Regions from separate parts of the Halobacillus sp. Marseille-Q1614 genome, predicted to be linked through region 1. Evidence: predicted binding sites of a transcription regulator. Region 1 holds the regulator's gene; each other region holds the start of a gene.
The links. Region 1 encodes LexA, which represses DNA repair genes until DNA is damaged. Its sites were predicted from a motif close to CGAACATATGTTCG; they were not measured.

Region 1 (10,662 bases):
TCACCTGTCCACATGGACGGCCGATCATTGTTTTCTTCTCGGAATATGAAATGGAAAAAATGTTTAAACGTGTTATGTAAAAACCAGTTTTCTTTGACTATTTAGTGGAAATCGCTCTGGAAGTGAAGGTCGCACGCTCCGCCTTGTCACATAGTTTACTGCAGTAAAACTACAAAAGAAGAAAGAAAAAAGCATGTTCCCTTAGGAACATGCTTTTTTTAAATTTACATAATAATATTTATGATGTTTGTTTCTGCTGAAGAAGAAAGCGGAAGTAGTTTTCAATCTGATGAATCTCTTCAGCCTGAACGCTGAGCCAAGATTTTTTATCAAAAATAACCGAACGATCAAATCCTTTTGCCTCAAGAAACTGTTTGATTTCTCTAATTTCGTCTTCCTGTTCATCACTTAGACCTAGTAAGTAATCTGCGGTCGTATGAAGGGCGTAAGCGATTTTCGATAAGTCCTCAAGATCGGGTGACGTGTACTGTCGCTCCCAGTTGGATACGACTTGAGCAGAAACACCAACTTTTTCAGCAAGCATCGTCTGAGTCAAACGACGCTTCTTACGCAATGACTTTATCCTTTGATGAACCACTTCATACACCTCCTGAACTTATTTTACCACAAAACTAACGAATGTCGATATTAAAACTAACGAATTTGTTGATTTTCATTAACGGAATCCGTTAGTAGTAGTAACGATTTCCGTTAGTTAAGGCGCTGAGGTATGATTCCTATGCGATTCATGTATAATGGAAACTGGGAAAGGGGGTATTTTATGAAACCCACAGTTGTGAGCGTCGTTGGTCCAACTGCTGTAGGAAAATCAGAATTAGGAATTGAAATCGCCAAACGTTTTAATGGTGAGGTGATCAGCGGAGATTCGATGCAAATCTATAAAGGGATGGATATAGGAACAGCCAAAGTCTCAACAGAGGAAATGCAGGGAGTCCCTCATCACCTTATAGATATTAAAGAACCGGATGAATCTTATTCGGCAGCAGAATTTCAGTCTGCTGTCCATCGTTTAATTGAAGAATTGACACAGCGCGGGAAGCTGCCGGTGATTGTTGGGGGAACAGGTCTTTACATACAATCAGCACTATTTGATTTTCAATTTTCCAGCCAGAAAAGAGACGATCAAATCATAGAACGCCTTGAACAAGAAGCGGAAGAAATGGGGATACAGGCTTTGTATGACCGGTTAGCAAAAATCGATCCTGATCAGGCGGAAAAAATCCACCCAAATAATAAGCGGCGGGTATTTCGTGCTCTGGAAGTTTATGAATCAACGGGTAAAACGCTCAGTGATTTTCACAGCGAACAATCTATTGATTCTCCCTTTGAACCTATACTGATTGGACTTGAGATGGAACGTGAAACCCTGTATGAGAGGATTAACCACCGTGTTGATTTAATGCTTCAGCAAGGTCTTGAGGATGAAGTGCTTTCCCTCTTTAATAAAGGCCTCGCAGACAGCCAGGCGATGAAAGCGATCGGGTATAAAGAATTTCTGCCTTATTTTGAAGGGGAATATGATTTAGGCAGGGCGGTTGAACTGTTAAAAAGAAATTCGCGGCGTTATGCAAAGCGCCAGTTCACTTACTTTAAAAACAAGATGGACGTTAAATGGTATATGATGGATCCGGCTTTAAAAAACGAAAGAATCGAAAAAATATTGACAGATTTAGCAGGAATGCTCGAAGAAACCTAGAATGTTATTAATATAGATAGAAAAGAGGAGGAAAATCTATGGCTCAGTCTGTAAACATCCAGGATAATTATTTAAATCAGTTAAGGAAAGATCGCATGCAAATTACCGTGTTCTTGCTAAACGGCTTCCAATTAAGAGGCGTTGTTAAAGCCTTTGACAATTTTACTGTACTTTTAGAAACCGACGGGAAGCAGCAGCTCATTTTTAAACATGCGATTTCTACTTTTGCCCCTGCAAAAAATGTCTCACTTGATAAAGAAGTTTAAAATGAACGAGCGCTTTTCGCGCTCGTTTTTTTATTGTCTAGGAAATTATAAAATTCCAAGCTGTGGATATATATGTTTAAAAGATCGACATCCAGCTCCAGCCCCCAGACACTCGCGTCATAAGCAAAACGGCCGGAGGAAGGTGGCCTTCCCTTCCGCAGGGCGGATTGCTTATGCGTTTCGTGTCTACCAGGGCGCTTGCGCCTTTGTTCTTGGAAGCAGAAGCGGTGGGCGTCTGTCACGAAAAACTCCGTATTTGCGTATGATACATGGAAGTAAGGAGGGATTCGTGTGAGTCAGCAGGCCAAACTAGCACGCCAGGGAACGATCAATATCGTCCTGCAAGAGGGACAGAAGACAGCGAATGCTCAAAAAAACCCTCAAACTGTTTCCAAACCCCAGCCTTTTCGTGTAATTGATAACTATTTTTCTTCGGTTATTGGTTTAGAAGATCTCAAAAAGAGGATGAAAGAAATATACGCCCAAGTCCTGATTGAAAAAAAGCGTAAGGAAATGGGTCTAAAAAACAATGCTCAAGTGCTTCACATGATCTTTAGAGGAAATCCGGGAACAGGGAAGACGACCGTTGCCAGGAAAGTGGCGGAGCTGTTCAGGAATGTCGATGTATTGGAAGAAGGTCATTTCATCGAAGTGGACCGAAGCGAGCTTGTTGGTGAATATATCGGTCATACAGCGCAGAAAACGAAAGATTTAATCATGAAAGCTCGGGGCGGAGTATTATTTATTGATGAGGCTTATTCCTTAGCGCGGGGCGGCGAGAAGGATTTTGGTAAAGAAGCGATAGATACAATAGTGAAATGTATGGAAGATTACCACGATGAACTTATTATCATTCTGGCAGGGTATCCAAAAGAAATGGATGACTTTTTAAAGATTAATCCAGGCCTGGCGTCAAGGTTTCCGCTGCAGCTCACTTTTCCGGATTACTCGGCGGATGAGCTGGCGAGTATAGCGAAAGTGATGATCGCTGAGAAAGACTATGCTTTTACGCCGCAAGCTGAACGGAAGCTATACGAGCACTTAAAGGAAACCTGCAAGTGCCCGCCAAAAAACTTTTCTAATGCCCGGTATGTAAGGAATGTGATTGAAGAAGCTATACGTAAACACGCTTATCGTTTAGCAGACAGGGCGGAATGGGATAAATCGGATTTAGTCTTCTTGCAGCCGCCGGATTTTAAGCTGTAAGGAGACTGATTGATTAATTTTTTGATAAGATGAAGAGTAGTCATTTTTATTTTAGTGAAAAGGTGGTGGCATTTATGGAAAAAGAACAAGTTATTCTCGTTGCAAGAAAAGCTCCGAGAGAAGATGAGGACAGGTTTCATTCTTCTTTAGAGGAGCTTCGGTCACTGACGGAAACCGCCGGTGGTGAAGTATGTAACATTACGATTCAAAATAGAGAACGCATTCACCCTGCCACCTATTTAGGGGAAGGAAAGTTAGGCGAGATTAAAGAGGAAGCAGATGAGAAAGGTGCCCAGCTCGTTATTTTTAACGATGAGTTATCTCCTGGACAGCTCAGGAATATAAGTGACCGGCTGGAGCGCAGAGTGATTGACCGCAGCCAGCTGATATTGGATATTTTTGCGAGCCGTGCGAGAACGAAAGAAGGGAAGCTCCAGGTTGAGCTCGCCCAGCTGGAATATCTTCTGCCGCGCTTAACCGGTCAGGGAACAGCGCTTTCTCGTTTAGGCGGCGGAATTGGAACAAGAGGGCCGGGGGAAACAAAGCTTGAAACCGACCGCCGTCATATCCAGAGGAGGATCGATGATATTAAACGGAGGTTAAAGGCGGTCGTTAAGCAGCGGGAACAATATCGGAAGAGGCGCGGTGAGAACTTCGCTTTTCAAATTGCTGTCGTCGGCTACACGAACGCCGGGAAGTCGACGTTCTTTAATCGTCTGACAGACAGTGATTCATTTGAAGAGGATCTCCTCTTTGCTACTTTAGACCCGCTGACACGCCAAATCAGACTGCCATCTGGGCTCCGAGTACTTGTTTCTGATACTGTAGGTTTTATTCAGGACCTGCCGACAACGCTGATTGCTTCGTTTCGATCAACACTTGAAGAAGTGACCGAAGCGGATTTTATTTTGCATATGGTAGACGCCTCCCATCCTGATTATTCCGAGTATGAAAAAACAGTTCATCAGCTCCTCAAGGACCTGCAGGCTGACCACCTGCCAACGTTAACGGTGTATAATAAGAGGGATTTGCTTACAGGCGATTTTATACCGCCGACAAACCCTTCCATCACAGTAAGCGTAAAAGATCCGGCCGATATTATGAAGCTTGCCGAAAAAATCGAAAAGGTGCTTATTGAAGACTGGCAGGTGTACAAAGTGTTCGTTCATGCATCTGAAGGGAAGAAATTAGAACAGCTGAAGGGGCAAAGTATCGTTACTTCAGTTCAATTCAATGAAACAAAAGAAGGATATGAGGTTGAAGGTTATATTCATCCGAAGCATCCATTAAAAACAAATCTTATGAGTTAGGAAGTATGATTTATGGAAGACATCATTAGACACGTGGAAGAAACAATCGCTCCATATCACAAGCAGATTTCAGCAAAAGTGGAAAAAAACCAGGCGAAAGTGCTGCAGGCTTTTCAGGAATTAAAAATTTCCGATTCGCATTTTAACCCGACGACGGGGTACGGATACGACGATTATGGACGAGATGCGCTCGAAGCTTTATATGCGAAGGTTTTTAAAGCGGAAGATGCAATTGTCCGTCCGCAACTAATTTCCGGCACCCACGCGATTACAACAGCTTTGTTCGGAGTGCTTCGCCCTGGGGAAGAGCTCTTATACATTACCGGTGATCCTTATGATACGCTTGAAGAAGTAATAGGAACTGCGGGCGGCAAAGACACTGGGTCTCTTAGTGATTTTGGAGTCAGGTACCAGTCGGTTCCTCTCCTGTCCCAAGGAGATATAGACCTAAATAAGACCGAGGAGGCGATAAATTCTCAAACGAAAGTTGTCGCCATCCAGCGTTCGAAAGGGTATGCCGACCGGCCTTCATTTACGATTGATAAGTTGGAAGATATCATCACATACATACGATCGGTAAGGGAAGACGTTGTTATATTTGTTGACAATTGCTACGGAGAATTTGTAGAAGAAAAAGAACCGGTAGAAATCGGAGCTGACCTGATTGCAGGATCACTCATTAAAAACCCGGGCGGAGGAATTGCTAGAGTCGGTGGTTATATTGCCGGAAGGAGCGATCTTATTGAACAGTGCAGCTACCGTTTAACAGCCCCTGGTCTTGGAAAAGAAACCGGGCCGAGCTTAAATACGCTGCAGGAAATGTACCAAGGCATCTTTTTGGCTCCGCATGTTGTCGGGGAAGCGTTAAAGGGAGCTGTGTTCACAGCTAAACTGCTTGATGAATTAGGTTTTGAAACCTCACCTAAATTTAATGATAAACGGACAGATCTTATCCAGTCCGTCAGCTTTCAAACGAAAGAACAGATGATAAGATTCTGTCAGTCGATTCAGGCTTCATCACCGATCAATTCTCATGTAACTCCATATCCAAGCCCGATGCCGGGCTATGAAAGTGACGTCATTATGGCGGCGGGTACGTTCGTTCAGGGAGCAAGCCTCGAGTTAACAGCAGATGGCCCGATTAGACCGCCTTATATGGCTTTTGTCCAGGGTGGCTTAACCTATGCGCATGTCAAAATTGCCGTTACAGAAGCGGTGCACAAGGCACTGGAAGATAGAGAATAGGAAGTCTGGATAATTTTTTGAAAATTTTGATGTGAAGTTTTGTAACATATGTTGACATTAAAACGGTCTCACGTATAATAAAAGTAGAATTTCATTTTGGGGGTGGCTGTCGATGAGTGATCAAATTCGTCGTTCCATGCCGTTGTTCCCTATGGGAATTGTCCAATCCTTGACTGATCTTTCTGCTCGGCAAATCAGATATTATGAACAGCACAAGCTTGTCACTCCAGCTAGATCGGAGGGCAACCGCCGCCTGTTTTCTTTTAATGATGTTGACCGCCTTCTTGAGATAAAAGCTCTTATCGAAAAAGGTGTAAATATGGCAGGTATTAAGCAAGTGCTTTCTATAACTGAGCAGCCGAAGAATGAGGAATACGATAAAGAAGTCGTGGAGGAAGTTCATAACGAACTGACAGACCGCGAACTTCGCCGTATGCTGCAGCATGAATTACTCACTGCGGGAAGACAAGGGAAGATGAGTCTAAGACAAGGAGAAATGTCTAGGTTCTTTCATTAGATCATAATTAGGAGGAGTAACATGGGATTAACTAGAGAAGAAATTTTCAAAAAGATTGATGAAGAAAACGTAAAATTTATCCGTCTTCAATTTACTGACATGCTGGGAACTATTAAAAACGTAGAAATTCCAGTAAGCCAGTTAGACAAGGCATTAGACGGAATGATGATGTTTGACGGGTCTTCCATTGAAGGATTTGTTCGAATTGAAGAATCTGATATGTACTTAGTACCAGACTTGGATACATTCGTTGTATTCCCGTGGTCATCTGAAAAAGGGAAAGTAGCCCGTTTTATCTGTGATATTTATAATCCAGACAAAACTCCTTTTGAAGGATGCCCTCGTTATAACTTAAAGCGTAACCTTAAGAAAATGGAAGAGCTTGGCTTCTCCGCATTCAACATTGGGACAGAGCCGGAATTTTTCCTGTTTAAATTAGATGAAAAAGGCGAGCCGTCTATGGAGCTTAACGATAAAGGCGGATACTTTGACCTTGCACCTACAGACTTAGGTGAAAACTGCCGTCGTGATATTGTACTTGAGCTTGAGGAAATGGGCTTTGAAATTGAAGCTTCCCACCACGAAGTAGCTCCTGGGCAGCACGAAATTGATTTTAAATATTCCGATGCGGTCAAGCACTGTGATGATATTCAAACATTTAAGCTTGCCGTTAAGACGATTGCCCGTCAGCACGGACTTCACGCGACATTTATGCCTAAGCCGCTGTTCGGTGTAAACGGATCAGGAATGCACGCAAACATGTCCTTATTTAACGAAGACGGGAATGCTTTCTTTGACGAAAATGGAAAAGAGCAGCTTTCAGAGGTAGCTTACCAGTTCACGGCTGGAATCATCAAGCATGCAACAAACTTTACAGCTGTAACGAACCCTACAATTAACTCTTACAAGCGTCTGGTTCCTGGTTATGAGGCTCCTTGTTATGTTGCCTGGTCCGGCCAGAATCGAAGCCCGCTTGTACGTGTGCCGACTTCACGCGGGCTAAGCACACGTATCGAAGTGCGCAGTGTTGACCCTGCCGCTAACCCGTACCTTGCGATGGCTGTACTGCTTGCAGCGGGACTTGACGGGGTAGAGAACAAACTGGAAGCTCCATCTCCAGTAGACCGCAACATTTATGTGATGAATAAAAAAGAGCGTGAGGCTCACGGTGTACAAGACCTGCCAGCCACTCTTTATGATGCATTAGAAGAACTTCAAAAAGACGAAATTATGGTTCAAGCTCTAGGTGAGCACCTGTTCGAACACTTTGTAGAAGCGAAGGAAATCGAATGGGACATGTTCCGTACACAAGTTCACCCATGGGAACGCGAACAATATATTCAGCAGTATTAATAAAAAAACTGGATGCCGAGGCATCCAGTTTTTTATTCCTCTAAAAAGGCGAAAGCTAGCTGATCAGCATTTTTCGTATAAAGGTTCTTATTTTTTCTGCAGCATAGAGGGTGAGTTTGATTTCCGGATCCTTCATAAGGCAGTATTCAAAAACCAGCCCGCGATAAAATAGTAGTGTCATTTCTACAAAGTCCTCGGTAGGTCCATAAAATCTGAATTCCCCGCTCGTTTTTCCTTGTTCAATAATGTTAGTGGTTATTGGATATAGTTTTCTTTCTTTACCTATAATTAACGATTCCTCGTTATTTGCAGTAAGCTGATTAGAAAGAACAATAGACAAGAATTCATGTCCAAGATTCTCAGAAAATAATAAGCCTGCTTGTAAGACGGTTAAAAGCTGTTCTTCATTTGACCGGCCGTCGGGCTGCTCCGTTAATGCTTTTTCGTAAGCATCATCAATCTGCATGTAGTGATCTAAAATTACCTCATCTTTTGACTTGAAATACGTATAAAAAGACCCCTTGGAAGTCCTTGCAAGCTGTGTGATGTCTTCGACGTTAACATTTTCATATCCCTTTTCCTTAAACAATTTAACCGCACTTTCCGCAAGAGATTTTCTAGTATGGAGAGCTTTTTTCTGACGTGAGGAAAGTTTGTTTTTCATTGTTATAACCCGCCCTTCTTAGCTGAATTATAAATGACTGAAGTCATTAATTCAAGTCAATGACTATAGTCATTGACACTAGTCATGTTAATTTAATAAAAATGTACCCCTTAAAAAATGGAGTACGCAGATCTTTTCTATTTTCCTCTAATGCCTTCTTTTTGTATTTATGGTATTGCATTGCGGATACTCAAAATCACAAGCTGATAAAAAATGAAAACCTGGGCTTTCGGCATATCAAATTTAAAGCATGGTTTTCAATTGAAGGGAAAGCGTATGGCGACCTCCTGCGTTTAAATTCTTCATTCTAATAGGTAATACCATTCAGCTTCTTTAAATCGTGTTTGACGGTTCAGGCTAATGGTGGAGTGATGAGACTTACGATCAGTTAAGTTCAACCCCAAAAAACCAGCGATAAGCTACATAGGCTGAATCTGTCTTTTTAACTCACGCTCGGAACTGCTGCCGTACAAATAACCGATGAATCTCATTTTGAATAGCACAAGAGGATCAAGAGATGGACGACCATTGTCTTCTGAATAAAACGGACGTACTTTTTCTAGGTAAAGGAGAAATCTATGTATTGATCAATCTGGTCTTCGGGCACAAGCCCTTCTAACGTTACCATTTCCATTTCAATCTGCCGATCATTTCTTAATTGGAACAAAGGAATCACCTTTTCCAAAGAAATCTATCTTCAGGGCATAAAGAGATCAAATTTTTGAAAAAGACCAAAAAAATAGGGCTGTCGAGAACTTTCTCGACAGCCTGAGATTCCCTTCTGCAAGTAGTGAAAGGGAATCTTTTAAACTTAATGCACCGTCCGATATAAACCTACGACTTTACCTAAAATACTCACATCATTCAAGATAATGGGATCCATTGTGGCATTCTCCGGCTGTAGGCGGATATGATTACTTTCTTTAAAGAAACGCTTTACCGTTGCTTCTTCATCTTCTGTCATTGCGACAACTATATCTCCATTGTTAGCTGTTGTCTGCTGTCTGACAATTACCATATCTCCATCTAAAATTCCGGCTTCAATCATACTTTCTCCTTGAACGACAAGAACAAATGTAGTGTCCTCAGGACCCGCCAGTGTGTCAGGAAGCGGGACATATTCTTCGATATTCTCGATCGCTGTAATAGGCGAACCTGCCGTAACTTTACCAATAACAGGAGCATAAGCTGCTTCGCTCTTAGGAATGGCATTCTCTTCTTCAAGCTCGATAACTTCAATGGCTCTAGGTTTCGTCGGGTCGCGGCGGATGAATCCTTTTTTCTCTAATCGTGATAAGTGCCCGTGAACAGTAGAGCTTGATGCTAATCCGACAGACTGGCCGATCTCTCTTACTGAAGGCGGATAACCTTTAAGTAACACTTGTTCTTTAATGAAATCTAGTATTTCCTGCTGCCTTTTAGAAAGTTTATTCATATTTATACACCTCGAACATAGGATTTAATTACATACATTCTATCATGATAGATTTAAAAATACAAACAAGCGTTCGAAAAAAACCATTGACAAGAACGAACGTTCGTATATAATAAAGTTATAAAAAGCGAACAAATGTTTCTAAGAACAAAAGTTCGAATCGGAGGTTGGTATTATGTTTAATAAAATGTCTATGCTGGATGTCACTTATATTCTATTATTTATTGCGAGCCTGGCTTTTCTTTACTATTCTATGGTGACGAGTGTATAGTACGCTTATCAAATAAATAGATATAGTAAGGCAGGGAGAAGAAGTGAAGGCGATTCTATATTGCAGGGTGAGCACAGAAAAAGAAGAGCAGGTGACTTCGTTGGCTCGTCAGAAAGCGGAGCTTGAGTCATTGGCTGAGAAGTATTCTATAGAAGTCATTGAGTGTATATCTGAACAGGCGAGCGGATATGACATTGAGAGAGAAGGAGTATTCCGCTTGCTTGAAGCTTTTTCAAGAGAGGAAGCAGATATTCTCATGATTCAGGATGAAACGAGGCTCGGGCGAGGAAATACAAAAATAGCTTTGTTTCATCAGCTTCATAAACTTAACATAAAAATATTTACGTTAACGGATCATGGGGAAATGCAGATGTCGGAGTCTGATTCGATGGTTTTACAAATCGTCGGTATTGTTGAAGAGTATCAGCGGAAGATACATAATATGAAAATTAAACGCGGGATGAAGCGGGCGGTTGAACAAGGGTATATTCCTGAGAAAAACCTGTCCAACCAGCATTTATCGCCTGGACGGGAGCGGCTGGAATTTCCGGTCGAGGAAGTAGTCAGGCTTAAAAAAAACAAGCTTACTTTCCATGAAATAGCAGCCACTTTGAGGGGGCTCGGGTATAATGTTTCAAAAGCCACCGTGCACCGCAGGTATCAAGAGTTTATCTCGCT
Region 2 (10,662 bases), 2.3 Mb from region 1:
GGTTTAGTCAGCTGCTGCCACTTTTTAAAATAAGGAGAGAAAACTTTATAGAAGCCGCCATCCTTTTTCTGTATTTCGCGGGCGGAATGGATATGGTGGTCCGTGAAGCTATGTACAGCGATTTCCTGTCTGTGCAGCCATTCTGTAATGTGATGATCCCGGTCTTTGCCAAAACCCGTTTCATCAAAATTAAAATAAACAGCTTCAATATTGGGCAGGTTTTGAAGCAGTTCCGCAAAAGCCTCTTCTATTTCTCCATAAAGAAAATGAACGGGAGCCTTCAGCTTCTCACACTCTTTTGTTAGAGCTTTAAGTGTCTGAAAGAAATAGTCATGCCTGATTGTAAATTCTTCAATCAGCTTAGGATGGATATGGAATAATAATAACAGCTCGTCCTGCTCTTGTAGATTTTCAAGTGCGTGAACTAATGCTGTATGGTCATTTAGCCGTAAATCCCTTCGAAACCAGACGACTTTCGTTCCCATGTTTTCATTCCTTCTGCGTAATTGTTCTATCCTATTCACATTACCCTATTTGACAGTATTTTAATCAATTGTCGCTATTAAAAATCCTCTAAGACAACTTAGAGGATTTTAGCTATAAAACTAGTTTGTGTTTGGCTTCAGAAGAGAAAACCATCTCGCTTTTCGCGGACAAGCGCCCGAGCATCCTCGAAAAAACGCTCTGCGGAGCTCGGCTCATTCGTTTTTCCGAAGAAGCCTTCATAGTTTTCTCTCCCGCCGCTCTGCGTGATAGGGAAAAAGAATGTCTTGCTTTTTAAAACCAACTAACTTGGTACAGAGTCAAACTTCAAATAAACGGTTTAAGTTTGCCATCTCAATCGCTGCTGTCGCTGCTTCCCAGCCTTTGTTTCCGGCTTTCGTACCCGCACGCTCAATGGCCTGTTCAATGGTATCAGTCGTGATTACACCAAAGATAACAGGTACACCGCTTTGAATAGAGGCTTGAGAAATGCCCTTAGCCGCTTCTCCACAAACATAATCGAAGTGTGGAGTCGATCCACGTATAACCGCTCCTAAAGTAATAACTGCATCGTATTTACCCGAGTTGGCCATTTTTCCAGCGACCATTGGGATCTCATAAGCACCTGGTACATAGGCTGCCTCAACATCGTCCAAATCAACACCATGGCGTTTTAAGGCATCCACAGCCCCTTCATAGAGACGTCCTGTAATGAAATCGTTAAAACGTCCAACAACAATACCTACTTTTAATCCGCTTCCTACTAAGTTACCTTCAAGTTTCTTTACCATAAATCAATCGCTCCTTTTTATTTTCAATCAATTGTCCGCAACATAAGCAATCTACCTACATCGGGAAAAATCACCCGATTGCGGCATCTTGCTTATGCGTGTCGTGTCTATCAGGCCGATTCCGCTTTTCTTTTAATAATGAAACAGGTGTCCCATTTTGGATTGTTTTGTTTTTAGGTAGAGTTCGTTTTCTTTTCTTGATGGCATTTCGATGGGTACACGCTCGACGACTTCGAGGCCGTAGCCGCTTAAGCCGGAGATTTTTTTTGGATTGTTGGTCAGCAGTTTGATTTTTGAAATGCCAAGCTCTCTTAAAATCTGTGCACCAACTCCGTAATCGCGAAGGTCTGGTCCGAAGCCTAGTTTTTCGTTGGCTTCTACTGTATCTAACCCTTCCTCCTGCAGCTTGTAGGCAAACATCTTATTTAAAAGGCCGATTCCTCTGCCTTCCTGGCGCATATAAAGGAGGACACCGCTTCCGTTCTCGGAAATTTGTCTTAACGCGTTATGAAGCTGCGGTCCGCAGTCACATCGGAAAGATCCAAACACATCCCCTGTCAGGCATTCCGAGTGAACTCGAACGAGAGTCGGTTCGTCTGGTTTTACTTCTCCTTTGATCAACGCAATATGATCTTTATTATCGATATCGTTACTGTAAGCAACCGCGCGAAAGTCTCCGTATTCGGTAGGCAGCTTAATTTCAACCTCACGTTTCACATGATCTTCGTGACGGTGGCGGTGCTGAATTAAATCAGCGATGGTAATCATCGGGATATCAAATTCATCCGCCATTTTCCTTAAATCAGGAACACGGGCCATCGTGCCGTCATCTTTAATTATTTCACAAATAACTCCGGCCGGCTTAGCTCCTGCCAGTACAGCAAGATCGACGGCTGCTTCTGTATGGCCGGCTCGGCGCAGCACGCCGCCATCTTTTGCGATCAGCGGGAAAATGTGTCCTGGTTTCTGGAAATCCTCGGCGCTGGCTTCAGGATTCAGCAGCTCTTTAATGGTTAATGCCCGCTCATCTGCTGAAATACCCGTAGTGGAAGATTTATGGTCAATGCTCACTGTAAAAGCCGTACGGTGTGGATCTGTGCTGTTATTTACCATCGGCATCAGCTCCAGCTTTTCCGCTAATTCACCAGTAATCGGCGCACAAACCAGTCCTCGGCCGCGTGTAATCATAAAATTAATCATTTCAGGGGTAACATGCTCGGCGAGACCAATTAGATCTCCTTCGTTTTCACGGTCTTCATCATCACAGACGATAACCAGCTTGCCTTGTTTCAGACGCTCTATTGCTAATTCTATTGAATCGAACATTTCGAGGCTCCTTCCATTTATGCAAATCCGTTCTCTTTTAGAAAATCTTTGGACATTGTTGACTGTTTCGTCTCTTTGTCCTGTCCGAGAAAATGAGCGACGTATTTCCCAATCATATCGCACTCTATATTGACCCGGTCGCCCGGCTCCTTGTTTCCTAAAACAGTATGGTCCATCGTGTGAGGGATGAGCGAGATAGTTACTCGAGTTTCATTCACCCCAAAAACTGTCAGGCTTGTTCCATCGACAGCAATTGACCCTTTATATACGAAGTAATGAATAAGTTCATCAGGTAATTCTATTTCATAATAGACGGCGTTGGATTCAGGCTTTTTACTTACGATCTGTCCCGTGCCATCAATGTGGCCAGATACGAGATGACCGCCAAAGCGTCCGCCTGCTGCCATTGCACGTTCGAGATTAACCTTGCTGCCTTGGTTTAATTCGTGTAGATTTGTCGCCCTGTAGGTCTCAGGCATAATATCAAACTCGGCACTCTGATCGGTATAGCTTGTTACGGTTAAGCAGACTCCGTTAATCGAAATGCTGTCCCCTAAGTTGATGTCATTTAAAATATCTTTAGCCTGGATGCTAAGCTGCATAGCTTCGGTTTTTGTTTTTATTCCTTTTACGGTGCCGATTTCTTCTACTATTCCGGTAAACAATTTCTACCCCTCCCTTTTTACGGCTGTAATTTTTATATCTTTTCCGATCATTTCTGATGAGATAAACTCAAATTCTTCTACGTTTTTCAGGTTGCTTATCCCTTTTCCGGCAACCGACGTCAACGCCTCTTTACCGCCGATCAACTTAGGTGCCATATAGATGACCATCTCATTAACGACCCCCGCGCGAACAAAGGCATCGGCAATCGTTGCTCCTCCTTCTACTAATAAGGAAGTAATATTTCTTTCTCCCAGTACAGAGAGAACATCGTCTATTTCGATTTGTTCCGTCTCAAGCTGAATCACTTTTACATGTGAGGAAGACTGAAAGGAAGCAATCTTTTCCTCTGCAACTTGTGAACCTGTAAAAACCCAAGTAGGTGCTGTATCATCCGCTATTAACTGGGCTGCCGGAGGTGTACGGAGGTGAGTGTCGAGGATAATTCGGACAGGCTGCTTTCCACCGCCTTCAAGACGAACCGTTAACTTAGGATTGTCCATTAAAACCGTGTTCACTCCTACTAAGATAGCAGCCGATTGATGACGATATTGATGACCGTCTTTTCTTGCTTCTTCTCCAGTTATCCACTGACTTTCCCCAGTAGAAGTAGCAATTTTCCCGTCCATACTGATCGCTGACTTCAGCCTGACATATGGGCGTTTCGACTGGATGTAGTGAAAAAATGCGCGATTGAGCTGGTCTGCTTCTTCCTTAAGGACGCTTGTTTTCACCTCAACGCCGGACTCCTTCATCATCTCAATACCTCTTCCGCTCACTTGAGGGTTCGGGTCACCTGAAGCAATAACCGCCCTCTTAATCCCTGCGTCTGCGACAGCCTGCGCACACGGCGGAGTTTTTCCGTAATGGCTGCACGGCTCCAGCGTAACAAAGATTTCTGCCCCTTCTGCCTTTTCACCGGCCATCTTTAAAGCATGCACTTCTGCATGTGGTTCTCCCGCTTTAACGTGGACTCCAAGTCCGACCACCTGATTATCACAGACGACAACGGCTGCGACCGAAGGGTTAGGCGTCGTCTGGCCGACCGTGACTTTTGCCATTTCAATGGCCATCTGCATATATTTCTCATCGCGATCCATTTCCTCACCTCCGCGTATAAAAATTAAAAACCCTGAAGAAGATACACTTCCCCAGGGTTTTGAATTATTATAGTCAATAAAATAATAAGGTACGCCGAATAAAGGGCACAAATCCAGAAAATTCGTACCACAGACGTTCTGCTTCCTTCTCCCATCCAGACTTTCACTGTCGGCTTTGGAATATTCACCAAATCAGGGGGAGACGCATAGCTGCTGCCTCCCCGTCGCGGGCTCGGAACTCTAGGTTCATTACCGCCGGCTGGGACTTTCACCCGACCCCGAAGGAAAATATATGCGATTGTATTACTAATATAAACGAAAAAGAAGTTAACCGCAACGCATTAGGCTTCCTTCCTATTGAATGAAAAGTTATTTTTTTTAAAAACAGCAGGGTAAAAAAGCTGTTATATACAAATAAAAGCCTTTCATCTATATCTATAAAATGAGAGGCTTTTACAGCAGTAAATATTGGTTGTACTCCTATCCTAACATTTAACTTTTCAGTAAAGGGGTAAGTTTATCCAGGGAAACTTGAAGCTTTTGAGCATTCTTTTCGTATATTTTTTTGGCATCCTTATCCCTGGCAGCCAGCGCAAATAACTCAAAGTCGGCCTGGCACTTTTTCAGACTCGCAAGCAAAAGAGGCTTCTCTTGTGGAGATGGAATTTGTATCTTATCATCGTAAACATCTACAGCAAACTGCCCATGAGAGTCAATTTGGCAAAGAAATATGTTATCAACGGGCATCCCTAATTGATTTAGCTCTCCTTCCACCCATGCACGGGTCTTCCCAGCTGCAGCGAGTTGTTGGTCTTGAAATTCTCCATCCATGATTACAGTAAAAGTTTCTTTCTCATTGGATTGGTTAAGTCCAAGGTCCTTCCCTGTGACAGGACGATTCTCCTTTTTCAGTAAAACACTGAGTTTACCGTCTGCTTCAAGTGTGGCGTATTCTACCTCATTGATATTGAAAACATCTTTTTCCCTAAGCAGCTGGAGAAGCTCATCTATCGTATATTTTTCCTTCTTTAACTTTTTTTCTAAAATCTTTCCTTCTTTAATAATTACTGTTCCTTTGCCCTCAACAAAATCTCTTATTTTTTTACTGTGTAATGAAAGGATTTCAAAAAGAAAAGGAATAAAAGCAAACACAGCTATTCCTAACAATCCGTGCCATATGTTATTTTCCAGTCCCATGATGACTTCCGCAGCGATACTTCCAATAGTGATCCCTGATACATATTCGAAAAATGAGAGCTCGGATAATTGTTTCTTTCCTAAAAGCTTCGTTACTAGCAGTAAGGCTACTAAGAACAAGACCCCTCGCAGGAGGACGGACAACCAATCCACCATTTATATCACCCTTTCATTAAAACCCCTTATACTGGCCTTCCCCTCTTCCTGATCCGTTCCATCAATTCTTCTTTGACTTCAGCCATTCTCAGCATCTCTTCATGAAAAACCCTTTTTTCTGTTTCATCAAGTGTCTTCAAGGCAAGCGTTGATAAACCCGCTTCAAGATTCTTGATGGTGGCTAATAATTGTTTTACATCTGAACCAGCGGTCATGAATGATTCCCCTTATCCTTTAGTTGATCAGCAGAGGTCTGTTCACCATCATTCGGCCAATAAATTAGAATAACAGACACTTTTTATTGTTGTTTGTACTGAGGTTCCTCTTGCTCAATTTGTGCTATTCTCGGTGTCAGGCTATCGATAATCGACTGTGTTTGCTGAACTGCATTTTCATACTCCTTTACTTTTAAAATAGCTAGCTTATCCTTCTTTTTATGTTTTCCTTATTTTTCAATTAAATTCGTTCCTTATTGATCTCATAAAAACTAGTCTGCAAGTGAAACTTTATGCACTAATTTTTAAAGAATAATTAAGATAAATTTGATTTAAGGAGTTGGGATCTATGATCGTCTGTCGTACCTGTACTTAGAAAAACACGAATATCTGCCAGACCGTTCCCTTTTGGCTGAGGGAATTTCGCAGAGGATATAGTCAAATGCCTTTCCCATTTATTTTTGATCACATAAAGTATCGTATCGAGTAAAAAAGGTGGTGAGGTTATGAGTTACGGATATGGTGGATTCGGCGGTTACGGCGGCTGCTACGGCGGTTACAGAAAAGGAAGCAGCTTCGCGCTAATCGTTGTTCTATTTATTCTTTTGATCATCGTTGGTGCTTCTTTCTACAAATAAGGAAAGTCTATTTATTCAGTGAAGATTATCCTTTAACACACCTCGGCCTACGTACATGGGCACCTTGTAAACCAGAGCGCATGCTGCTCTGGTTTTATTGATTTTACGCATAATGACCGCCGATTTTTTTGCTTCGATCAGGGGTAATTCCCGCATCGGTAAAGCTGCTTGCTCTTAAAATAGCCATCGATCCATACTTGTCGCGAATCTGATCCATCACTTTTCCGATGTCCTTTTGTTTTGGACGGTCGTCAAAAAGAGTGAGCTGGGTCGCAACATCTTCTTCAAGATTCGTCAGGGTGACACTCGTACGCCGAATCTGGCTCTCTCCATCGTAGAATGTGCGGAACAGGCGCATACAAATATGGTACATATCCATCGTAATATTCGTGGGCTGATCAATGGAAATCGACCGGCTGAAGCCGCCGCCAAATTCGCTTGCATAAGCTACAGAAAGGTGGACGGTCCTTCCCGCCTGGCTGTCTCTCCTCGCCCGGCGGCAGGCTTCCTCACATAAATCAAGAAGAACCGTCGGCAGTTCCTCTCCCGTATAATCGCGAAGCAGCGTGATCCCGTGACCGTACCCTTTTTGCTCTGTTTTTGTGAAATTCCCGACCACAGGACTTAAGTCCACGCCCCACGCATGCCAATGAAGCTGTTCCCCCATAATGCCGTAATGTTTCTTCATATACTTTAACGGATACTCTGCCAGCTGGCCGAGCGTTACGATTCCTAATCGGTTTAGGTTCCGCATCATGCGGGAGCCAATTCCCCAAATGTCTTCAATCGGCGTCGGCCACAGCAGACGTTTCACATCCTCATACCGGCACTCGGCAATCCCGTCTTCCGCCTTTTTCGCGTGAATATCCATTACGACCTTTGCTAGAAATTTATTGTCGCCAATTCCAATGACACACTCAATTCCGAATTGATCACGAATATTATCCTGAATCATACGGGCGATGTCATAAGGAGATCCATATAATTTTTCCAGTCCATCAATCGTCACCCACAGTTCATCCACGGAATAGACGTGAATCGCTTCAGCCGGCACATAATTCATCATCATTTTTGTAATCTCCACGGATACTTCCAAGTAATCTCCCATATGTGCCTGGGCAACCACAAGCTGAGGATCATCCGGCAATTCAAAAAAACGGCTGACATTGCTGATGCCGTGCTTTTTCTTTAATGCCGGAGATGCGGCCAGCACAATGCTGCCGCTTCGATTCGGGTCGCCTACCACAGCGAGCAATGCTGTTGTTGGATCAAGGCCCCGCCTCGTACACTCTACACTGGCATAAAAGGAGCGCATATCAATGCACAGTACATCATGACGAGGGTAAACTGAATAATCCATTTTCCTTCACTCTCCACATTTGCGAACGTTTGTTCCTATTATAACCAGTGAGGGGAATTCTGAACAGAGGAGATTTTATCCAATGAGGGCATGTTTTGTTGAAACCTTTTTGAGGAGTGCTGCCTTCTATTGACGGTTCGGCTGTTCTTTTCAGCGTTCGGCACCGGTTTTTTTGGCGCTTACGCCCACTTTCCCGGCTTTCGCCTCCCCCTCCTGACCTGTTATAAAATTCAGCCAAATCTATTGTAAAAGGCCGCAAAATCGATTAATATATGAAACAACCAGCGAAAACGTTTGCGCAATAAATAATAGTGGTATACAAAGAAAAATAATAGGTTTTCTACAAAGTGAGGTTTTTTAGAATGGAAAAAGTTTGGTGGAAAGAAGCCATTGGATATCAGGTTTATCCCCGCAGCTTTCAGGATTCAAACGGTGATGGAGTCGGCGATATTCAGGGAATGATTGAGCGCCTCGATTATTTACAGGATCTTGGTATTGATTTTATATGGGTATGTCCGATGTATAAGTCGCCGAAAGACGATAATGGATACGATATTTCCGACTATCAGGATATTCTTGGGGAGTTTGGCAGCATGTATGATTTTGACAAGCTGCTTAAGGAGGTTCATAAACGCGGCATGAAATTAATCATTGATCTTGTGCTTAACCATACGAGTGATGAGCATCCGTGGTTTATTGAGTCTCGCTCCTCAAAAGATAACCCTAAAAGGGACTGGTACATCTGGCGTGACGGCAAAGACGGCAAGGAACCGAATAACTGGGAGAGCATTTTTGAAGGGTCCGCCTGGGAGTACGATGAGAAAACGGATCAGTACTATCTTCACCTTTTTTCGAAAAAACAGCCGGATTTAAACTGGGAAAATGAAGAGGTTCGCGATATTTTATTCGACACGGTCAACTGGTGGCTTGATAAAGGCATTGATGGATTTAGAATCGATGCGATCAGTCATATTAAAAAACGGGAAGGTTTCCCGGACCTGCCGAACCCTGAAGGCAAGCCTTATGTGTCTTCCTTTGATATGCACATGAACCAGGAGGGCATTCATGAGTTTTTACAAGAATTCAAAGACAAGACATATGGAAAGAAAAATGCATTAACCGTCGGTGAGGCCAATGGGGTTAGTGCTGAAGAAGCTCACCAGTGGGTCGGTGAAGAAGGTAAAATGGATATGGTCTTTCAATTTGAGCATTTGGATTTGTGGGACCAGGATGCCGAGCAGCAGCTTGATGTCGTCGGCCTGAAGCATGCCCTTACCCGCTGGCAAAAAGCCTTAGAGAATAACGGCTGGAACGCTCTGTTTATTGAAAACCATGATAAAGCCCGTGTCGTATCGACGTGGGGTAACGATGAAGACTACTGGTACGAAAGTGCAACAGCGATGGCGACGATGTACTTCCTCATGCAGGGAACGCCGTTTATTTATCAGGGACAGGAAATCGGCATGACCAACGTTGCTTACCCTTCCATCGATGATTACGATGACGTGGCCGCGAAAAATCTCTATGATAATAAAAAAGCGGAAGGGCTGACGGATGAAGAGATCCTCCCGATTCTATGGAGTACTTCCAGGGATAACAGCCGCACACCTATGCAGTGGAGCGATGAACCGCAGGCCGGCTTTACGACAGGGCAGCCTTGGATTAAAGTAAACCCGAATTACAAAGAAATCAATGTAGCAAAACAGCTGAAAGATGACGATTCGATCCTATCTTACTACAAGCAATTAATCAGCCTTAAGAAAAAGCATGAGCTGTTCACTTATGGAACATATGATCTTCTCGATCCTGAGCACCCACAAGTGTATGCGTACACCCGCTCAATGGAGGATCAAACCGCCCTTATCCTTACAAACTTAACAGCTGAACAGGCGATTTTTGAAAGTGAAGATCTCCTTACAGCGGAAAATCTTCTGCTTTCCAACGTTAAAGTGAAAGACGAAGAAACAACCTCCGTAGAATTAGCTCCATATGAAGCGAGAGTTTACTTATTCTAAACAAAAACCCACGCGTATCGCGTGGGTTTTCTTATTTAATGCCTGTCTCAGCCTGCAGCTCAAGCTCTACATTTCCTGCAATAGCCTTAGAAATCATGCAGCTGGTTTCTGCTTTTTCGACAAGCAGGTTTAGTTTCTTTAATTCCTTCTTCCCTGCTTCGTTCGTCAAATAAACCTTCGGCCGGTGGATGATTTTTTTATAAGTGAAAATTCCATCCGTCACATCCACAATACCTTCAGAGTCCATGTTCATTTCAGCTAAAGGAAGCCCCGCTCTCTCAATCATTGCTCCGAGGCTGATGATATAGCAGGTGGCTGCCGCTCCTAGCAGCATTTCATCGGGATTGGTTCCTATATCCGGTCCATCCATTTCTTTAGGGATCGATATTTTGGTCTTAAGTTTGTCTGATTCAATATAGCCGACTTCATTGCGTCCTCCCGGCCAATCTGCTTTTAAATGAAAATGATGCAATGCCATAATCTTCTCACTCCTCCTGCCAATCTTTTTTAAACCGTGTCATCTTCGTGTGAAGCTGTTCAAGCATTTCAAGAACACGGTTGTAATCATCCATATCTATTTGTTCAGGATCCATTGTCGATACCACCTGATTGAGCATATGGATCCGATTCTTCACATAAATAAACTGGTCGGCCGGATGATTCGCAGCTTTTCCCATCCAACACCTCTCCTTTAGTTCTTTTTCCTAACTATATCAGA
Region 3 (10,662 bases), 2.4 Mb from region 1:
GCTGCATCGCCATATTTGTTGCATAGTCTCCGTGCGCTTTATCCTTTGGCTGCTCCAGCACAACATCCGGCATCTCTTCATCTGTCGCCAAGCCGGCCTGTTTCACGGCCCGGACGATTTCACCTTTTAGCTTCTGTTCCGTCTGCTCGACAATATTCATTCGCTTTCCTCCTCAAAAAGTAACGTCAACCGATGACGCTGTGTCACCTCATGGTTCAGCGTCATTTGATAACTAATAAACAGCCGTCCCCGATTCGCTTCATTCAGTGATCGGTACTCAATCTGGTCTGTGAACGTCCGCATATGAAAATCACCATACGTATGGTGGTATAAATTCTCAGTCTCCAGCTGTTTTTGAAACACCTGGCGCATGTCAACTCCGCCCGTCCGTTTAATACTCACGTGACCCGGCTTCACCGTCACCATCGTCTGGATCGGCTCGCCCTCATCTGGATGCTCCGTAAATTTAAGAACCTCCGTATCCCCGCGCGAGAAATACTGCCCGGACTCAGACATCGTCATCTCTTCTTTGCGATCCGCCTCGCGAATTTCCGTCACGAGCTTTACCCGTATATCTTTACCACTCATTTCATCACACCTCACGTACATCCTTAACCTTTACATTATAAGAACTCATCTACAAAAACTCAAGGTTTATTCTAATAAGCTTGACGCATATTGATGAACCGCGTCCAATTCTGTCAAATAAGCCGGCAGCGAAATGGCCAAATATGCAATGATCACAGCCGCACTTAAGCCCACAAACCATTTATAAGGAAGAACCTCTTTAAATGGGCGATACTCCTTAAATACAGAAAACAAAATCAGCGGGAAAAACAGTGCTAAGACGAGCAGATCCTGCTTCCAGTGGGAATGCACATTACTTACAGCGACCTGAAACAGCAAAGCATCCGCCATGTTCTCAGTGAAATCAACGGTCGTCTGCTCAGATCCTGTCAGTCCCTGCTTAATCGTCATTTCCGGATGGTTCAGTTCATAGCTGTAGCCGGAAGGATTCCAGCTGTAGTTAAACGTTAATACGAGCAGTATAGCCATAATGATGGCATAACCTGCCGTAAACGCGATAATTTTTTTATTCATATAGAAAGCGACTCCTTTAATTCTGTTTGATCGTGTCGTGGAACGGCGGGGGCACTCACTGGCAAGTTTTTCTAAAATACACGCCATTCAACCGGTATCTCCATCGATTTCAAATTTGCACGCCGCAGCCATAAAAAGAATCCGCTGCATTTTTTCAACAACGGATTCATTCTATCATTTATTTAACAAACCCCAAAAGCATTTCACGTACAAATTTACTTGCTGCGATGGCTGTCTGCTCAGTCGGGTCATAGGCCGGCGCTACTTCAACAAGGTCACAGCCGACCACATTCACTTCTGATCGGGCGATTTCGTGGATCGCGCCGAGCAGCTCCTTGGAAGAAATTCCGCCTGCTTCTGCGGTTCCGGTCCCCGGTGCATAAGCCGGGTCGAGCACATCGATATCGATGGTGACGTAGACATTTTCACCCGTAAGTCCTGGCAGCACTTTCTTCAGCGGTTCCAGTACTTCGTAGCGGTACATGTGCATACCGCTTTCTTTTGCGTATTGAAATTCTTCGCGCATGCCGGAGCGGATGCCGAATGAGTAGACATTCTCTGGACCCAGCAGCCCGCACGCTTTGCGGATTGGAGTCGAGTGGGAAAGGACTTCTCCCTCGTACTCCTCCCTTAAGTCGGCATGGGCATCGATATGGATAATCTTCAGATTCGGCAGCGTTTCGTGAACCGCCCTAATGACCGGCCAGCTGACGAGGTGCTCTCCGCCGAGCCCGATCGGAAACTTTCCTTTTTTCAAAAGTTCTTTCATATAGTCTTCGATAATATCCAGGCTTTTCCCCGCGTTTCCAAACGGAAACATGAGATCGCCGGCGTCATGGTAAGCGACTTCTTCAAGATGCCTGTCTAAGTAAGGGCTGTATTCTTCAATGCCTATTGAAGCTTCGCGGATACGGTTTGGGCCGAACCGGGAGCCCGGGCGGAAACTGACCGTGTAGTCCATTGGCATCCCGTAGATGACAGCCTGCGCCTCTTCTTCTGTGGATCGGCTCATGATGAAGACCTTGCCGGAATACGACTCATCGAAATAGTGGGACATTGGGTTGCCCTCCTTTTCTTTAAGGTACCAGGTACCGATTATTCTTTATTGGTTACAGAACGCTTTTTAGTCTAATCAGTATACCCATTTGCTCGGTTATTCTGTCAGATCCCGTACAAACTTCGGCAAAGCAAACGCTGCCTGATGGATTTCGCTCGTATAGTATTTCGTATCCATTTCCGTAAAGCGCTCAGCGGGCACTTGTTTTGGATCATAGATTTTGCTTCCCATCGTAAACGTCCAAAGGCCGCTCGGATACGTTGGAATGTTCGCTGTATACACTTTTGTGATCGGGAAGGTTTCTTTAATGTCGCTGTACGCCTGGCGAATCAAATCAGCTTTAAACCAAGGGTTGTCCGTCTGCGCAACGAAAATCCCGTCTTCTTTCAAGGCCTTCGAAATTCCTTCATAAAATCCTTTTGTAAAAAGGTTCACGGCTGGTCCGACAGGCTCTGTGGAGTCGACCATAATGACATCATACTCGCGTTCGCTTTTCGCAATGTGCATAAAGCCGTCATCCACCTGTACGTCAACACGCGGATCATCCAGTGTTCCCGCAATGGAAGGAAGATACTGCTTGGAGTATTCGATAACTTTACCATCAATTTCAACAAGCACAGCTTTTTCAACGCTTTCGTGCTTAAGGACTTCGCGGATAACACCGCCGTCTCCCCCGCCGACTACGAGCACTTTCTTTGGACTGGGATGGGTATTTAACGGGACATGCGCGATCATTTCATGGTAAACGAATTCATCTTTTTCGGTCGTCATGACCATATCATCAAGGACAAGCATGTTGCCCCATTCTTCTGTTTCCAGCATTTCTAATTCTTGAAAATCTGTTCTCTCTTTATGCAAAGACCGATTAACTTTCGCTGTAATGCCGAAATTTTCGGTTTGTTTTTCAGTAAACCATGTAGCCATAGGGTGACTCTCCTTTCTCTTTTCACCAAACAAACAAATTATAGTGGAATTTGCGGAAAAAGCAAGACAATGTTTATTTTACCTATGATTTTCCCATAATAATAGCAATTATAACAGTCAGGAGAATAGGAGAATGCTATTATTTATTCGTTTTACGTGGAAATGGCTGAGTCGAAGCTTTAAAGCGGCGTTCGCCTGTGCTGTGCTTGGTGTGATTGGCCTACTAGCGGTGCTGGTATACGCGATTATGCTCGGGCCTCCGTCACTGAACAATGCACAGAATACAACTTTTTATAAAGCTGATGGTGAAGTTATGGAGGATTCCCGCGCCGGTGAGGACCGTTACTGGATAAGCCTTGAGGAGATGCCGGATAAGGTGGTTGATGCGACTCTGGCGATTGAAGATCATCGGTTTTACAATCATTTTGGCTTCGATTTAAAACGGATGGCCTCCGCTGCCTTGACCGACCTTAAAGCGATGAGCATGGTCGAAGGGGCTAGCACAATTACGCAGCAGTATGCCCGCAACCTTTATTTATCACATGAAAAGACGTGGACCCGGAAAATTAAAGAAGCAATGTATGCATTGCGGCTTGAGCTTTTTTATGAAAAAGATGAAATACTCGAAGGCTACTTAAACACGATTTATTATGGCCATGGAGCGTATGGGATCGAGTCGGCGAGCCGTTATTATTTCAATAAAAATGCCGATGACCTGACGCTGGCGGAAGCGACCATGCTTGCAGGGATTCCTAAGGGTCCGACTTATTATTCACCGCTTTCGAATGAAGAAAACGCAGAAACCCGACAGGAACGGATTTTAACGAGAATGGATGATTTGCAGTTCATCACAAGCGAAGAAAAACAGGAAGCCGTCACAGCTTCACTGAGTTACTATGACCACTCAAAAAGTGATGACAAGTCGATCGCTCCTTATTTCCAGGAGGAAGTGATCCGCGAAGCCGCCCGCTTACTGGATTTGAAAAAAGAAGAAGTGGAATCAGGCGGTTTTCACATTTATACAACATTAGTCGAGAACCATCAGGAAGCTTTGGAAAATGCGGTTGAAGAAGAAATGCAGCAAAACGAAGAAATCCAGACAGCCGCTGTAGTCATGGACAGCTCGACAGGTGCCGTCACTGCGATGGTCGGTGGAAGAGATTACACAGCAGGCACATACAACCGCGCCACTCACGCAAAACGGATGGTCGGATCGACAATTAAGCCATTTTTATACTACGCCGCTTTGAAAAATGATTACACACCTCTGACGATGCAGGAAAGCAAGCCGACATCGTTTAAACTGGACAATGGCGATGTATATTCTCCTAGTAATTACAACAATTATTATGCCGATGATAAAATTACAATGGCGCAGGCGCTCGCTTTGTCCGACAATATTTACGCCGTGAAAACAAACATGGAACTTGGCCCTGAAAAGCTTGTCAAGACACTCCGGGATTTTGGCATTAAAGGAGATCTGCCGGAAGTACCGTCGCTCGCTTTAGGGACAGCTTCCATTCCGCTTTACGATATGGTTGACAGTTATGCACGGCTCGTGAGCGGTTCGGCGAAGGTGAAGAAGCATACGATTACAAAAATCACCGATCAGCATGATAATGTTGTCTACGAATTAAAAGACAAGAAGAAGAAAAAGAAAGATAAGAAAATCGATAGAAATACAGCTTTTACGGTGACTCACATGATGACCGGAATGTTCGATCCGTCTCTCAATGGATACATGAGCGTTACCGGTGCAAGCATTGCTGATCAGCTGACACGCACGTATGGAGGAAAGTCAGGAACAACAGAGAATGACAGCTGGATGATCGGCTTCAGCCCGCAGTATGTGATGGGCGTATGGAGCGGATATGATGACAACCGGAAAATGACAAAAGCACGTGATCATCAGTATTCAAAAGAGATTTGGGCCAGCTCGATGGAAGGGATTCATGAAGAGGTGCCGGTTACGGCCTTCACCCCTCCTTCTTCCGACTTAAAAGGAGTGTACATCAATCCGGAATCAGGGAAACTCTCAAGCCCTGCCTGTCCAGAGGAACGTCTCGTCTATATGGATAAAGACGAGGTACCTGAGGAAACGTGTGAAGGAACAGAACCGGAAGATTCCGATATTAAAGAAATTGAAAAAGAACTCCAGAACGATCCATGGTACAAAGATGTGGTGGACTGGTTCTCATAAGCGGTACCAGGTACACAGAGAAAAAAGAAAAAAAGACAGAGAAAACGACCGGTAAATACCGGTCGTTTTCTCTGTCCTAGCATACATGTATAACCCATGTGTTCCTTAATATTATTATTCGAGCTGCTTCTTCGTCAAGGTACCGCTTCCCGAAAGTTCGTGAACATTTTGTGAACATCTTGTGAAGAGTTATACAATCGTGATGTCAGACACCTCATCCAAGCGAAAAATTCGTTCTTCTTTTGAGTCAAAAAGAACTGTCTCTACTTTTCGCTCCCGTTTGTTTACATCGGTAATTTTCAGACGCCAGACGTCATAGTCAAATCCGTTATGGACGCGAAGATCGACAGTCAGACGGTCGTGCAGGGCACGCTGCAGGACGAAATCAATCTCGGCTGCTTTTTGCTCGTCAAGTATCCCTTTTTCAACGCGCTCATCCTCTTTCCAAACTTTTTTAATCATTTCGACATGCTCAGGCAGCATGAGCGATGTCCACTTAATGGTTCCTCTGTCTCGGCTTTGCATAACCAACCCCCTACTACGAACGTTTGTTCTTATTATAGCACGTACGTTCGCCGTTTACACGAGTTATTTAATGGAAAACAAGGAAAAACGTCTCCTCTAAAATAAAGAAGAGACGTCCTGGTTTACTGCAAACTGTCTTTTAACGATTGGTCCGTGTTTTCCCATAATTCCGCTTTGAACTCTTGTAAATATTCACCGAGAATTTTTTTCGATTTTTCATCCATATGATCGACGACAAATTTTCCTTTTAACGACTTATCCATATGGTTTACGTGTTCTGGGAGCAGCTTATAGCCGCGGCGGATTTCACGGTCGACGACAATCTCACTTCCGGCCACGCCATAGTAGCAAGGTTTGCTGTCACGATAATCAACAGTTACCCAGACAATCCAGTACAGCTTTCCATTAGGTACTTCCGAACGGTCTGTTAAAAAGCGGATCCTTTTCTCAACAGCGCTTCTTGCGTGCAGGGCGCCCATGTCGACAAAAGCTTTTTCCTCATTAGGATCGACAATAACAGGAGTCATATTTTCAAGACTGATTGAACCGACACCATATCCCCCATGTCCATCGGTAGAGTCATCTTTTATAATCGTAAACTGATTTTTCTTTTTATCCTGTTTTTGATCTTTATCTTTAAACTGGTCAAATTCTTTCATAAGGTAAATGTCCTCCTTGTAATGAAACTGTTGCCATCATTTTAACATAGGAAAAGCGATGTGTTCAGACTGGCGGTTTCTCTCGATCTCGAAATTTTTTCGCGAAAAAAGCAGGAATTTCAATGAAAATATCGAACCCCTTTAGGTGTAGAGAGATCTATTTATAGGTATAAAGGGGAGAACGTGATGCCGATCATAACGGTACAAATGCTGGAAGGGCGCACCGATGAACAGAAAAAAGCGTTAGTTGAGCGAGTGACAAACGCTGTAACAGAAACGACGTGCGCTCGACGGGAAGCGGTAACTGTAGTGATTGAAGAAATGAAAAAACAAAACTACGGAGTTGCCGGAAAACGCCTCATAGATTAGGGCAGGGCTCTTAAGCGGAATTTACCGCTTAAGAGTTTTTTCATTATCCTTGCACAAATCCAAGCTCATTCCCATCCGGATCGCAAATCGTAAACTTCCTGCTCCCATAAGGCGTGTCCATAATTTCTTCAATGACTTCCACTTTCCCTTTCAGACGTTCCCACAGACTCTCTACATCAGGGAGGTAAAAGTTAAATCTCCCAGGAGTTGAGGCTTCTCCTTCCATCAGCCCAAATATCGCTCCTCCCTCGCTTTCAAAATGAACGTAATTTGGGTTCTCCGGCGGCCATCTGGCTTCAATCGTAAACCCGAGATTCTCCTCGTACCATTTCACAGCTTGCGTTAAATCCGTGACATTTATACGAACGTGCTCCAGCCTTGTTTTCATACCATTTCCCCCTTAATCAAACGTTTGTTTAACCCTTTCGTTTTACAGCTTTCCCTATAAAAGTAAACTCTTCTCGTTCAGGTATGTCATGCGTTGAAGAACTTTCTATCTGAAAGCTCTGCTTTTGAAACCAAACTTCCTTGCCCTTTGTTTCACCGGCACCCCTACCCTCCTGAGCTGTACTTCTTTAATACCCTGGATCATCCACTGCATAGCAATAATTAGAATCATAAATGCAGCCAGCGGCGGGATAATGTACCACCAGCGGCCAGTCATCAAGGCATCTTTAGAAGCGCCGATCAGGCCGGACCATTCATATGTCGTTGACTGAGGCGGATATAAAGTCCATTAACAGAATTTCTGTTTGTTTAAAAAACCAAACGAAAACAGCTGTAGACAGAAAGCCAGCAGCAAGTCAGGAAAGGCCTCTAATAAGCCAAGAACCTTTTTGAGCGGGCGCTTTATCATAACAAGCAGCAAGAAAGTTCCAAATGCCAGCAGTAAAGCTGCGATAACCGCTATAGCCATTGCCCCGACAAAGATCGTCATCGAATATAGGTAAAGATCCCATAAATAAGGAATTAATGGCTCTGTCTGACGGAGTGTTTCATACACCCACTGTGAGGGATCTGCCAGACTCTCGATTAGGAGTTTTCCCTCGCTGATAAAAGCTTTCAGATTAAAAAAAGCCCCTCCGCTAAACAATGCCGGAGCAAGACTGATAATAAAAATGCCCGCCGCCCCTAATATGTAATACACGAAAAACCTGACTATTTTCATAGGACGCCCCCTCGGCTCACACGAATCAAAAAAAGATACACTGAATCGTCAGTGTATCTTTCTTACTTTTTATATTAATGAAAGCTGCGAAGGTTTTCGATAAATTTCCATGCCATTTCAATGTCTTCTTCCGTGTAGTTTTGTTTGCTTTTAACGGAAAAGACTTTCTCCGCCACTTCGTCTTTTGGCAGATGTTCGAAAAACAGCATTGTTGAAACAAGCTCGAGAAACCGGGAGCTTTCTCCGTTCATCGCATCTATATGTTTGGTAAGCGGCGGCAGAGAGGTTTCATAATGCTCCATAAACTTGCGCCCGGAATCTGTTATCTCATAGCGGTACTGATAGTAACTCTTTTTTTCTTCCTTAGTTTCCTGGATAAACCCTAGATTACACATTTCCTCAATACGAAGCGTTAATTCTTCTGAATACGGTCCATAAAAATGGAATTGATAACGTTCTTCAAAGGGAACTTCACACTTTTTCAGTATGTAAATCATTTTCTGTAATCTTTTTCTTCCAACAATCGGTTCAGAGCTAGAGAAGAACTGCATAAGTTTTGCATGATTCTCCAACATCATTCCCCACTCCCCTGTCCATACAATATTTCCATAATCCTTTTCTTCGTCTTACTGCGGCTGGATATCGCTTCCAGCATATCCTGGGGCACATACAGCTTATGATCGGTTCGTTTTTTTCCAGAGATGGATTCAACGATTTCCGATAAACGGGACAATTCCTTCAGTTCGTCATTCGGCTTAAGAAGATGAATCGGCAGCCGTTCCTCTTCTTCACCGGGGCGATAGAAATCATAAGGCAAATCCGAGCTCGAATCAACCACTAAATAATAATCCGGGTTAATCCCTGCTTTATTGAAAAGCTTATAAAGCTCCATCCATTCGGCCATCTGCTGATTTGGATTAAACTCAATATATTTAAATAGACGGCGGTTCACAAAGCGATCGCACAAGTCGGATAGAATTTCGTCCTCTTCTTCCATCCACATTTGGAAATAATAAAGCGCAATCGACTCATCAAGCGCTAAATACTCCTTTAGTGACGGAGCACCTTTAAAGAACGATAAGAAATGGGTCGGCACAAGTTTAAACTCGTACCCATCGTCATATAGCTCTTTGGCGCGGTGAAGAATTTTGGACAAAATAACTTCTGCACTTCGGGTAACCGGGTGAAAATAAACCTGCCAGTACATTTGATACCGGCTCATAATATAATCCTCGACCGCGTGCATGCCACTTTCCTTCACGACGACCTGGTCTTCCATCGGACGCATAACGCGTAAGATACGCTCCATATCAAAATGGCCGTAGCTTACCCCGGTAAAATACGCATCACGCTGCAGATAATCCATCCGATCCGCATCAATCTGGCTGGAAATCAAACTGACGACCAGTTTGTTGTTGTACGTCTTATTAATAACATCCGCTACTTTTTTCGGGAAATCCTTGCTGACTCTGCTCAATACTTCATTGATCTTCGTATCGCCAAGTAAAATCGACTGGGTAAAATCTTCATGATCTAACTTATACACCTTCTCAAACGAATGAGAAAACGGCCCATGTCCCAGATCATGCAGAAGCGCTGCAGATAAGCAAAGCAGGCGCTCATCCGGATCCCAATTCGGCCGGTCTTCAAAATTCCTGATGATTCGGCGCACGATTTCATACACACCTAAAGAATGATTGAAACGGCTGTGCTCCGCACCGTGGAACGTTAAGTAGCTCGTCCCAAGCTGCCGAATCCGGCGAAGGCGCTGAAATTCCGGCGTCCCAATCAAATCCCAAATCACACGGTCTCGCACATGAATGTAGCGGTGAACCGGATCCTTAAATACTTTTTCTTCACTTAGTTGTTCATCACGATAAGCCATCTTCTGACCCTTTCCTCACGACATTTTCCCTTATTATATACCTTATTGCATGGTAAGAAAACATTTCCTTTGGTACCTGGTACCAGGTACCCAGAGAAAAAAGAAAAAAACTTTTCGGTACCAGGTACTGCATTCTCCCCCGCCGGTACCTGGTACCACCTCTGATACTTCTGTTATAATGGTTCTGGCTATTATAAAGGAGAACGATTTTTTATGGAGAATATTCATTATTTACTGCACCCATCAATCTACCGTTTCATCGACCAAAGCAGCATGGGGCCTACGTTTTCAGCGCTCCAGTCATTTGCCGTTGATGACGCGTTAGCTATATCCGTCGGCGAACAGGATTCCCCGACCGCGGCCCGGCTTTGGGTGCATCACGATACAATCGTGCTTGGAATCCCGGACGCACGTCTCCCTCACATTTCAGAAGCCATCGATTATTTAAAACAGGAAGGATACCAGGTTGTCGTCCGTAATTCAGGCGGGCTCGCCGTTGTTTTAGATGAAGGCGTGCTCAACCTATCTCTTATTTTTCCCGACTCTAAAAAGGTTAACATCCATGAAGGCTATGAAGCTATGGTTGATTTTATCCAGCACCTGTTCAGTGACCTGACTGACGAGATTGAAGCTTACGAAATTACCCGTTCTTACTGCCCGGGCACCTATGATTTAAGCATTGGTGGTAAAAAGTTTGCCGGAATCTCACAGCGACGAGTTAAAAATGGGTCGGCGGTTCAAATATATTTAGACGTGACAGGAAGCGGAGCCACG

Region 2: the regulator LexA is predicted to act here: its motif matches at 7,952-7,965, upstream of HUS26_RS18425 (DNA polymerase IV).
Region 3: the regulator LexA is predicted to act here: its motif matches at 5,824-5,837, upstream of HUS26_RS18650 (YolD-like family protein).

The regions. Positions count from the first base shown of each region.
Region 1 is NZ_CADDWH010000001.1:1,335,528-1,346,189, reverse strand. Features, by position in the region: gene mutL (DNA mismatch repair endonuclease MutL) at 1-80, shown strand, start outside; gene HUS26_RS06785 (helix-turn-helix domain-containing protein) at 239-598, opposite strand; gene miaA (tRNA (adenosine(37)-N6)-dimethylallyltransferase MiaA) at 782-1,717, shown strand; gene hfq (RNA chaperone Hfq) at 1,756-1,983, shown strand; gene HUS26_RS06770 (AAA family ATPase) at 2,275-3,189, shown strand; gene hflX (GTPase HflX) at 3,264-4,499, shown strand; gene HUS26_RS06760 (methionine gamma-lyase family protein) at 4,512-5,744, shown strand; gene HUS26_RS06755 (MerR family transcriptional regulator) at 5,857-6,261, shown strand; gene glnA (type I glutamate--ammonia ligase) at 6,283-7,614, shown strand; gene HUS26_RS06745 (TetR/AcrR family transcriptional regulator) at 7,670-8,278, opposite strand; partial or broken gene HUS26_RS19985 (transposase) at 8,602-8,951, opposite strand; gene lexA (transcriptional repressor LexA) at 9,090-9,713, opposite strand; gene HUS26_RS06730 (recombinase family protein) at 10,028-10,662, shown strand, end outside.
Region 2 is NZ_CADDWH010000001.1:3,684,771-3,695,432, reverse strand. Features, by position in the region: gene HUS26_RS18465 (deoxyribodipyrimidine photo-lyase) at 1-485, opposite strand, end outside; gene ribE (6,7-dimethyl-8-ribityllumazine synthase) at 804-1,274, opposite strand; gene HUS26_RS18455 (bifunctional 3,4-dihydroxy-2-butanone-4-phosphate synthase/GTP cyclohydrolase II) at 1,407-2,600, opposite strand; gene ribE (riboflavin synthase) at 2,618-3,265, opposite strand; gene ribD (bifunctional diaminohydroxyphosphoribosylaminopyrimidine deaminase/5-amino-6-(5-phosphoribosylamino)uracil reductase RibD) at 3,269-4,363, opposite strand; FMN riboswitch at 4,503-4,653, opposite strand; gene HUS26_RS18440 (DUF421 domain-containing protein) at 4,856-5,716, opposite strand; gene HUS26_RS18435 (DUF1657 domain-containing protein) at 5,743-5,931, opposite strand; partial or broken gene HUS26_RS20095 (DUF1657 domain-containing protein) at 6,015-6,113, opposite strand; gene HUS26_RS18430 (YjcZ family sporulation protein) at 6,438-6,569, shown strand; gene HUS26_RS18425 (DNA polymerase IV) at 6,673-7,929, opposite strand; gene HUS26_RS18420 (alpha-glucosidase) at 8,292-9,944, shown strand; gene HUS26_RS18415 (OsmC family protein) at 9,976-10,422, opposite strand; gene HUS26_RS18410 (SE1561 family protein) at 10,430-10,621, opposite strand.
Region 3 is NZ_CADDWH010000001.1:3,723,741-3,734,402, reverse strand. Features, by position in the region: gene argS (arginine--tRNA ligase) at 1-160, opposite strand, end outside; gene HUS26_RS18675 (DUF1934 domain-containing protein) at 157-588, opposite strand; gene HUS26_RS18670 (hypothetical protein) at 655-1,101, opposite strand; gene speB (agmatinase) at 1,280-2,158, opposite strand; gene speE (spermidine synthase) at 2,255-3,082, opposite strand; gene HUS26_RS18655 (transglycosylase domain-containing protein) at 3,216-5,282, shown strand; gene HUS26_RS18650 (YolD-like family protein) at 5,472-5,807, opposite strand; gene HUS26_RS18645 (YwhD family protein) at 5,930-6,466, opposite strand; gene HUS26_RS18640 (2-hydroxymuconate tautomerase) at 6,653-6,835, shown strand; gene HUS26_RS18635 (VOC family protein) at 6,879-7,223, opposite strand; gene HUS26_RS18630 (hypothetical protein) at 7,329-7,499, opposite strand; gene HUS26_RS18625 (hypothetical protein) at 7,572-8,003, opposite strand; gene HUS26_RS18620 (YwgA family protein) at 8,078-8,578, opposite strand; gene HUS26_RS18615 (HD domain-containing protein) at 8,578-9,888, opposite strand; gene HUS26_RS18610 (lipoate--protein ligase family protein) at 10,102-10,662, shown strand, end outside.